4 regions of the Gordonia sp. NPDC003424 genome follow, and region 1 is predicted to be linked to each of the others. Evidence: predicted binding sites of a transcription regulator. Region 1 holds the regulator's gene; each other region holds the start of a gene.

Region 1 (2,203 bases):
CGGCGTGGGTCATGGCCCCGATGATCGCATCGGCCGCCGAGGCCGCCGAGTTCGCCGGTGAGGTACGCCGACGCGGACTGGTCGCGGGCGTGATGGTGGAGGTTCCCGCCGCGGCCGTCCTGGCGTCGGCGATCCTGGCCGAGGTGGATTTCGTGTCGATCGGCACCAACGACCTCACGCAGTACACGATGGCCGCCGACCGGATGTCCCCGGAACTGGCCGGTTTGACCGACCCCTGGCAACCGGCCGCACTGCACCTGATCCACAGCGTCGGGCAAGCCGGGGAGGCGACCGGCAAGACGGTCGGTGTGTGTGGTGAGGCGGCCGCGGACCCACTGCTCGCGTGCGTGTTGGTGGGCCTGGGCGTCACCTCGCTCTCGTCGGCGCCGGCGGCCGCGGCAGCGGTCGGTGCGCGGTTGGCCGGCGTGACCCTGGCGCAGTGTCGCGCCGCCGCCGAAGCGGTGCTGGCGACCGCGGACCCGGTGGCCGCACGAGCCGCGGCCACTGCCGCGCTCGACGGCTGAGCGGTGCCGGTCAGACGCGCCGCATGACGGTGACGACCTTGCCGAGGATGGCGGCGTCGTCACCGGGGATCGGTTCGAACAGCGCGTTGTGCGGCATCAGCCAGATGTGACCATTGCGCCGCTTGAACGTCTTCACGGTGGCCTCGCCGTCGATCATCGCCGCGACGATGTCGCCGTTGTCGGCGACGTTCTGCTGACGCACCACGACCCAGTCGCCGTCGCAGATCGCGGCGTCGATCATGGATTCACCCACGACCTTCAGCAGGAAGAGGGACCCCTCACCGACGAGTTCGCGGGGTAGCGGGAACACGTCCTCGACGGCCTCTTCGGCGAGGATCGGTCCGCCTGCCGCGATCCGGCCGAGCACCGGCACGAACGCGGGGGTCGGTAGCGAGGTGTCGTCGCCGGCCGCGGAGCCGCCGGGCGGATTGGTGGGATCGCCGTCGGAGATGTTCACCGCCCGGGGCCGGTTGTGGTCGCGCTTGAGGAGGCCCTTGCGCTCCAGCGTGCGCAACTGATGGGCCACCGACGACGTCGAGGTCAGCCCGACGGCGTCCCCGATCTCCCGGATGCTCGGTGGGTATCCGCGTTCGCGGACCGACTGGCGGATGTATTCGAGCACGCCGCGCTGGCGCGCGGTCAGGGATGCCTCGGCGGCGTGCGGGTCGGTGGCGGTGTCGGTGGCGGTGTCGGGGGTGTCCGGCCCGCCGGCCTTCTCGCTCATCGGTGGGTCCTCCTGTCGGTTGGGTGACTCGAGCACCGAAAAATGCTGGTCGTCTGGGTCCTTCAGCGCCGACAGTAGCCCAATCCTCGGACATGTTCAAACATGTGTTCGAGGTGTTTTGCAACTTCGCGCGACTTTGTCGGTGGCCCGTGCTAGAAATCGAACATACGTTTCATCGAACACGTGATCGATGGCAGCGCGACCCGCAAGCACCGACCGCAGAAGGACAGACACCATGGCCACCGCGACTCTCACCCGCACACCCCTCACCCACACACCCCGCTCGGACGTCCCCGAACCCGACACCTCCGTCCGGCCGGGTACGCGGTCCGCGCGCGCCGACCGTGCCGTCACCGACCTCACCCGCCCCGCCGACCGGCGGCAGGCCGATCGCCGACCGCCGGTGGCCCGGCCGTCGGTGGCCCGGCCGTCGCGCGCGCGGGTGCGGGGGACGCGCTGCGCGACACCAGCCGGCGGCCGCACCACCGGCACGAGCAGCGTCTACCTGCGCCGACGGCTGGCCGCCGCGGCGCTCCTGGTGGGCGTGGGTCTCGCCGTCCTCGTCTGGGTCATCGCGATCATCGGCTCCGACTACGCGGCGTCGGTCACACCCGAGCCGATCGGCACCGAGGTCGTGCACGTGCGTCAGGGCGACTCGCTGACCTCCATCGCCGAGCGCGTCGCGCCCGACGTACCGGCGCAGGCGGTGATCGACGCCATCGTCGAGCGCAACGATCTGTCCGGCGCCGGGCTGCATGTGGGTCAGGCGCTGGTCGCACCCGCCTATCGCTGAGGACATGACCGGTATCCTCGGTGGCATGCGCTGCCCGTTTTGCAAGAACGAAGACACCAAGGTCATCGACTCGCGTGTCGCCGACGAGGGGCAGGCCATCCGTCGCCGCCGGGCGTGTGCCCGATGCGGACGCCGATTCTCCACCGTCGAGAGCGCGGTGCT
Region 2 (2,203 bases), on a different contig from region 1:
TGATCAGATGCGGCGGCAACCCCCGATGCGACGTACCCAACAGGCCACCATCGGCGACCGCTTTGAGCAGGGCGTGCAGGGCATCGTGGTTGCGTTGCCCCGGGGTGCGGTGGTCATTCTCCGCAGCCTTCTTCAACACCTCGGGGTCGGCGTCGTCCTTGCTGCCCGTCGGCGAGGATTCGTCTGCCGGGTTGTTCATCCCGGGGGCCGCCCAGGCGTCGAGGACCACATCCAATAGCGCACGGGTGACCGGATCGAGCAGCCCTTCCAGGGTGCTCATCAACTGGGCATCGGGCTTGGACAGGTGCAGGCTCCGGCGCCGCGCCCGATCTTGATCGTCGGTCAGCGCACCGTCGGGATCGAGGTGGGCGAGCAGCCGCGCACCGAGCACAGTCAACTCCTTCGGCGTGTGCACCCGCGCGTAGTCAGCCATCAGATTCTCTGCCGCCGCACGCTGCTCGGCATCCACCTTCACGGGGAGTTTGTCCAACACTCCGATGACGGTGACCGCGTGCTCGACACCGATCGCCCCCTCGGCGTATGCGTCGGCCAGGGTCGGGCACTGCGGATCGAGTTTCTCCCCGGTGACCGAATGCAGGGCCAGCAGCGCCGCCATCTGCTTACGACGACGGCCGCTGTCGGTGATCCGCAGCCGGTCGGCCATGAAATCGGCCAGCGACCGATAGCCTTCCTCGGCGACGACGTTGCGGTCTGAACACTCCAAGATCCGCTGCAACCCGAAGTAGCTCATGCGTCGCGCGGAGCGTTCATGCACCTCGGCGACCGCCACGACCTCGTCATACGAGGCGGGAGTGGCATCGACCGCGGCGATCCGATCCAACAGGTCGTCGAGTTCGCGGTAGAGCCCGACGATCTCAACCTCACTAGCGGTGTCGCTGGTCATCGAGCCTCCTCCCCAAGTTACTCGAACTGATGTTCGAAAGTCTACCGTATGCGCTGGCCAGGGGCAAGTGTTCGGCGGTCGGGGTTGTTGGGCGGCCCCTCCGACCCGAGTAGATCCGGGGGCCGTGAGTAGCCACCCGACGACCATCCGCGTACAGCTCTACCCGCGCAAAACGCCGAGCCGCGACGCACTCTGCTAGTGCGTGTCTCCCAACTCCCTTTGCGCGAAAGGCCCCTACGATGTGCTGCTCAGGCAAAGATTTCGATGACGATGACCCCCGCGATCGAGCCTCCGAGGTCCCCGGCACACCACTCGACGACACACCTCAACCAGAGCCCGACCCTGACTCGGTGATCAGCCAGTTGAGTCCCCGTCTTCAGGAGGAGTTCAAGGCCCTCGGCGACCACCGCGACCGGATCGAAGCAGCACTGCACGACACCGCTTTCTCCGACCGCTTCATCGCCGACCCGCGTGCCGCGCTGGCCGAACTGAAGATCGAGGTGCCACCGATCCTCGCCCATCAGCTCAAGCGCTCCAAGGGGCTGGCCGACCTCGCCAAGGTCCGTCAGCCCATCACCTTCCTGCTTCCCAACGGCCAGCTGCTGACGACGACGCCACGCATTCGGATCACCGGTCTCACCGATCGCGGGACGGTGAACTGAAATGGCCGGGCAACTCACCCACGGCTACGACGTGGTGATGGAACTGTCCGAGCAGACCTACGAGGACATCCTGCGCGTCATCTTCGACACCGACGACTTTCTCCTCAACGCAATCCTCGGCCCGCTCGGCATTCCGGTCCCGCCCGGGATCGGCTTCGACGCGACCGTCTCCTTCGACCGCCCGCCGGGACTCCCCGCTGCAGCAACCGACCCCATCGACATCCGGGTCACCCTGGGCCCGGGCGGGTCGACCGGATCGCTGCGCATCGTCGCCGATGTGGTCACCGACCGGTTCTCGCCCACCGTCGAGGTGATCCGCCTCGATCTGGCAAACAAGTTGTGGCTCACCGAGATCAGTGTCGTCGGCATCAACCTGCCCGGCCTCAACGGCGCGTTCGCGAATCTGCTGCGCAGCAGCGTGCAATCGATCATCCTGCTCGCCCTGCCGGCCGACGCGGCCACCACCGATGGGCTCACCATCCGCGACGTCGACGCGCGCATCGTCGACGACACCTCGTCGGCGGATCGGGATGCGAGTGCACTGATGCTCACTTTCGGCGGCGGCACCGCCGGCGATCGCACCGCATTCACGCAGAGCTTCCTCACCGGCGACGGCGACGCGGGCCTGATGGCGTCG
Region 3 (2,203 bases), on a different contig from region 1:
GACCATCCGATTGTGGGTCGGGCACGCGGCAGCCAGATCCTGGATGTCGGTGAGCCCGCCGTCGACCCAGTCTTGTTCGGCGTGATGCGCTTCGGTGCGGGTGAACGGCTGACTACAACCCGGGCAGGTGCAGGTGGCGCCGTCACGGGCCAGCAGCATCATCCGCTGGGCCTGGCTGGCGAACCGGTTGGCCCGCCCCAGATACAACGGTTGGGCGGTGTGGTCGGCAAACACCGCCAGATGCTCCTGCGCCTCGGCGGCCAGTTCGATCACATCCGCGATCGGCAGGAGAGCCCCACCGGCGGTGGTCGCCACCCCGGCGCGCTCGCGCAGTTCGGTTTCGCTGATGGTGATGATCAGGTGTGGCGGCAGCCCGCGGTGACTCTTGCCGAGTAGCCCACCGTCGGCGACCGCCTGCAACAGCGCGTGCAGCGCGTCGTGGTTGCGTTGCCCCGGCGTGCGGAGGTCCCGCTCGGCTGCCTGCTTCAGGGCCTCGGGATCGGCATCGTCCTTGCTTCCCGTGGGTGATGCATCGTCGTCGGGGTGGTTCATGCCGGGCGCCGCCCACGCGTCGAGCACCACGTCCAACAGGGCGCGGGTGACCGGATCCAACTGACCTTCGAGGGCACTCATGAGTTGGGCGTCCTGCTTGGACAGGTGCAGGCTGCGTCGCCGCGCCCGATCCTTCTCGTCGTTCAGGGCGCCATCGGGATCGAGATGGGCCAGCAGCCGCGCGCCGAGGGTGGTCAACTCTTTCGGGGTGTGCACCCGCGCGTAGTCGGCCATCAACTTTTCCGCCGCGGCTCGTTGCTCGGCGTCGAGCGTCGTGGGCAGCTTGTCGAGGGTGGTGATCACCGTGACCGCGTGATCGACACCGATCGCACCCTCGGCGTACGCCTCCGCCAGGGTCGGGCACTGCGGATCGAGCAACTCCCCCGACAGTGCGTGCAACGACAGCAGGGCCGCCATCTGCTTGCGACGTCGGCCGGGGTCGGTGATCCGCAACCGGTCCACCATGAAATCACTGAGGGAGCGGTAGCCTTCCTCGGCGACGATGTTGCGGTCCGAACACTCCAGCAGCCGCTGCAACCCGTAGAAGCTCATCCGCCGCGCGGAGCGTTCATGGGTGTCGGCGACTGCCACGATCTCGTCGGAGGAGGCCGGGGTGGAGTCGACGGCGGCGATCCGATCGAGCAGGTCGTCGAGTTCGCGGTAGAGCCCGACGATCTCCGCGACGTTGCCGCCGGTGGTGGTGTCGCCGGTCATCGAGCCCCCTCTCGATCTATTCGAACTGATGTTCGATAGTCTATCGGATGCGCTGGTCAGAGGCAAGGGGCAAGCAGGACCAGAATGCACCTTCGCGGCGGGGCCTCGTGCGCGGTCGGTCGGTTCCAGTGCGGCGAGGAACCCTCTGCGGCGTCCACATCGATGACCCCACAGCCCGGCAACCCCGACCAACTCGTGAACAGCACACCTAGCATGAGGTCATGACCCCTGCCCAGCTCCGCGCGTTCGTCGCGATCGTGCGGACGGGTTCGGTCAAGCAGGCCGCTGCCGAACTCGAACTCACCGAACAGGCGGTGTCGATGCATGTGGCGGCACTCCGCAAGAGTCTCGGCGACCAACTGTTCGGCCGGACACGATCGGGGCTCGCCTTCACGCCGGGCGGACTGCGGCTCGCGGCGCGCGCCGTGGAGATCTTGGGCCTCCAAGATCAGACCATCAGCGAGGTCGGGGCCGCCGCCGAAGGACGACGCACGATCCGGCTCGCGTCGTCGAGCCTGTTCGCCGAGCACGCGGCGAGCGGGCTGATCGACCTGTTCACCAAGCGCGCGAACGATCTCGAGGTCGAGCTGAGCGTGCAGTCACCGGACCGGTTCGCCTCGCTCCTCACGTCCCGCGCGGTGGACGTCGCGATCGGGCCGGCACCGCTCGACGCTGAGGTGACCGATAGCGGCCGCACTCTGACGATCAAGGACTTCCTCACCTATGACGTGGAGGCGCTGGCCGCACCCACTCATCCGTTCACACAACGACGGGCCAGCCCGGAGGAACTCGCCTGCGCGACATGGAATCTCGGACCGTCGGCAGCCGTCGTCCACGATGCCATCCCCGCGATGGTCAGGCGACTCGGCGTGCCCGACGACCGACAACGGATCTTCCAGAGCGATGCCGCCGCCTGGGAGGAGACCCAACGCGGCTC
Region 4 (2,203 bases), on a different contig from region 1:
TCGTCGACCAGCATCTTGCGTAAGGTCTTGTGCGCCTTGGACGATCCGAACAGCACGCCGTCGGGGACGATCACCGCGGCCCGGCCACCCGGTTTCAGTAGCCGGATGAACAGAGCAAGGAACAAGAGTTCGGTCTTCTTGGTCTTGACGATCTGCTGCAGATCCCTGGCGGTGTTCTCGTAGTCGAGGCTGCCGGCGAACGGCGGGTTGGCCAACACCATCGAATAGGCCCCCGCGTCACCAGTGTTGGCCTCCGCCAGCGAATCCCGGTAACGGATGTCGGGATGCTCCACGCCGTGTAGCAGCATGTTCATCGACCCGATACGCAGCATGGTGGTGTCGAAGTCGAAACCGTGGAACATCTCATTGTGAAAGTGCTTGGCACCCTTGCCTGAGTTGATCTCGGCCGCATGATTGTCGCGCATGTACTCGGTCGCGGCGACCAGGAACCCGCAGGTGCCCGAAGCGGGATCGACTATGGTGTCGCCCGGTTCCGGTGCCATCATCTCGACCATCAGCTTGATGATGTGCCGCGGTGTACGGAACTGGCCGTTCTGGCCGGCGCTGGCGATCTTGGCGAGCATGTACTCGTAGATGTCGCCTTTGGTGTCGAGGTCATCCATCTTAATGTTGTCGAGGAGGTCGACGACCTTCACCAGCAGTGCCGGGCCGGGAATGGCTAGACGAGCGTCCTTCATAAAGTGCGCGTAGGTGGAATCCTCGTCGCGCATCGTCTGGATGAACGGGAACACCTGCTTGTCGACGATCTCGAACATCTCATCAGCAGAGCGATTCTTGAACACCGACCATCGCAACTCTTCCCGCTCCACCGGAAACGGGTTGTCCACGATCGGCTTCTTGGTGAGGTTTGCTCTGTTGAGCGCACGAGTCTGCTCGTCGTCGAGCCGCTTGATGAACAGCAAGTAGGTGATCTGTTCCATCACCGAGAGCGGGTTGGCGATCCCGCCCGACCAGAATGCGTCCCAGACCGCGTCGACCTTGCTCTTCTGCTCACCGGTAATCACTGATCGCACTCCATCACAGTCGCTGACGAACCCCGAACAGAACTGTATAGGGACGGTGTCCACGTCAACCCAGACATTGGTCGCCGACCGACGTCGTCCACATCTTCGTTGGGGAACGTGCAGGTAAATACCCATATTCGCCCTTGTGTTCGAACATATGTTCGAGTACAATGAGAGGTATGAGCATTTCGGGGGAACTCACCACAATCAGCGATGCCATCGGAGAACTACGCCCGCCAGACGACATCTCTGGGGCGCGAGACGTTCGACGCGATGCGCGCGGTGTTGACGCTGCTGAATCTGGCGCACCATCTCGCGACCGACCTGGCCGGGCACCTCGAGCGGCTCGGCGTCGCGACATCCCAGGGACGCAAGACCCGGGAGTTGTTGATCGTGATGGGGTTCGCGCCGGCGGTCGCAAGTCGACTGCTGCGGATCGCAGCTGCCGCAGAGTCACTGCCCACGCTGGTCGCGCACGCCGCCGACGGAGCCGTCTCGGGAGAGCATGTCGACGCAATTGTCAGAGGCGTCAACCACATTGCGCAGCGCTCGGCCGAGCCGGTCGACGACGAAGATCGCTACCACCAGGTCACCGACCTGCTCGGTCACTTCTTCTCTGGTGCGACTCCCGCGGAGATCAACGACCGGGCGCGTGCACTCGGCAATCAGATGGCCGCCGAGACCGAGGGTGGGTTGCCCGCGGCCGAAGATCGGTCCATCAACGAGCTCACGCACACGACGACCAGCGACGGCCGGCTGCAGGTGCGGGCCGACCTCGACTCTGAGGTCGGCGAGAAGTTCCGCGCCGCCATAGATGAACTCGCCGCGCCCAGGCCGGAACCCGATGGGTCGGCCGACGTCCGGTCGACTGAACGCAGGCAGGCCGATGCGCTGGAGGCCCTGCTCGACATCGCCGCCCGCGGCGGGGAAACAGCCTCAGCACCACGCACGCAACTGCTGGTGACAGCCCCCTTCGACACACCCGATCTGGGCACGCTGGAGCACATGGGATCGATCACCAAGGCCTCGCTGGAACGCATCTCCTGCGACTGTGAAGTTACCGTCATGATCGTCGATGGCGAGAAGGTGCCGCTGGACATCGCGGAGAACAAGCGGCTGTTCTCTGGGCCTCAACGCAAGGCGCTGTACGTGCGCGACCAGTGCTGCATCAAGTGCGG

What was found. Region 1 encodes LexA, which represses DNA repair genes until DNA is damaged. Its sites were predicted from a motif close to CGAACANNTGTTCG; they were not measured.
Region 2: the regulator LexA is predicted to act here: its motif matches at 927-940, upstream of ACWDTI_RS13045 (DUF222 domain-containing protein).
Region 3: the regulator LexA is predicted to act here: its motif matches at 1,288-1,301, upstream of ACWDTI_RS23705 (DUF222 domain-containing protein).
Region 4: the regulator LexA is predicted to act here: its motif matches at 1,176-1,189, upstream of ACWDTI_RS01585 (DUF222 domain-containing protein).

The regions. Positions count from the first base shown of each region.
Region 1 is NZ_JBSFQJ010000019.1:103,749-105,951, reverse strand. It holds gene ACWDTI_RS22465 (phosphoenolpyruvate--protein phosphotransferase) at 1-524, shown strand, start outside; gene lexA (transcriptional repressor LexA) at 535-1,248, opposite strand; gene ACWDTI_RS22455 (LysM peptidoglycan-binding domain-containing protein) at 1,484-2,041, shown strand; gene nrdR (transcriptional regulator NrdR) at 2,067-2,203, shown strand, end outside.
Region 2 is NZ_JBSFQJ010000007.1:207,008-209,210, forward strand. It holds gene ACWDTI_RS13045 (DUF222 domain-containing protein) at 1-904, opposite strand, end outside; gene ACWDTI_RS13050 (hypothetical protein) at 1,255-1,566, shown strand; gene ACWDTI_RS13055 (hypothetical protein) at 1,568-2,203, shown strand, end outside.
Region 3 is NZ_JBSFQJ010000022.1:47,630-49,832, forward strand. It holds gene ACWDTI_RS23705 (DUF222 domain-containing protein) at 1-1,266, opposite strand, end outside; gene ACWDTI_RS23710 (LysR family transcriptional regulator) at 1,488-2,203, shown strand, end outside.
Region 4 is NZ_JBSFQJ010000001.1:351,188-353,390, forward strand. It holds gene ACWDTI_RS01580 (type I restriction-modification system subunit M) at 1-1,025, opposite strand, end outside; gene ACWDTI_RS01585 (DUF222 domain-containing protein) at 1,239-2,203, shown strand, end outside.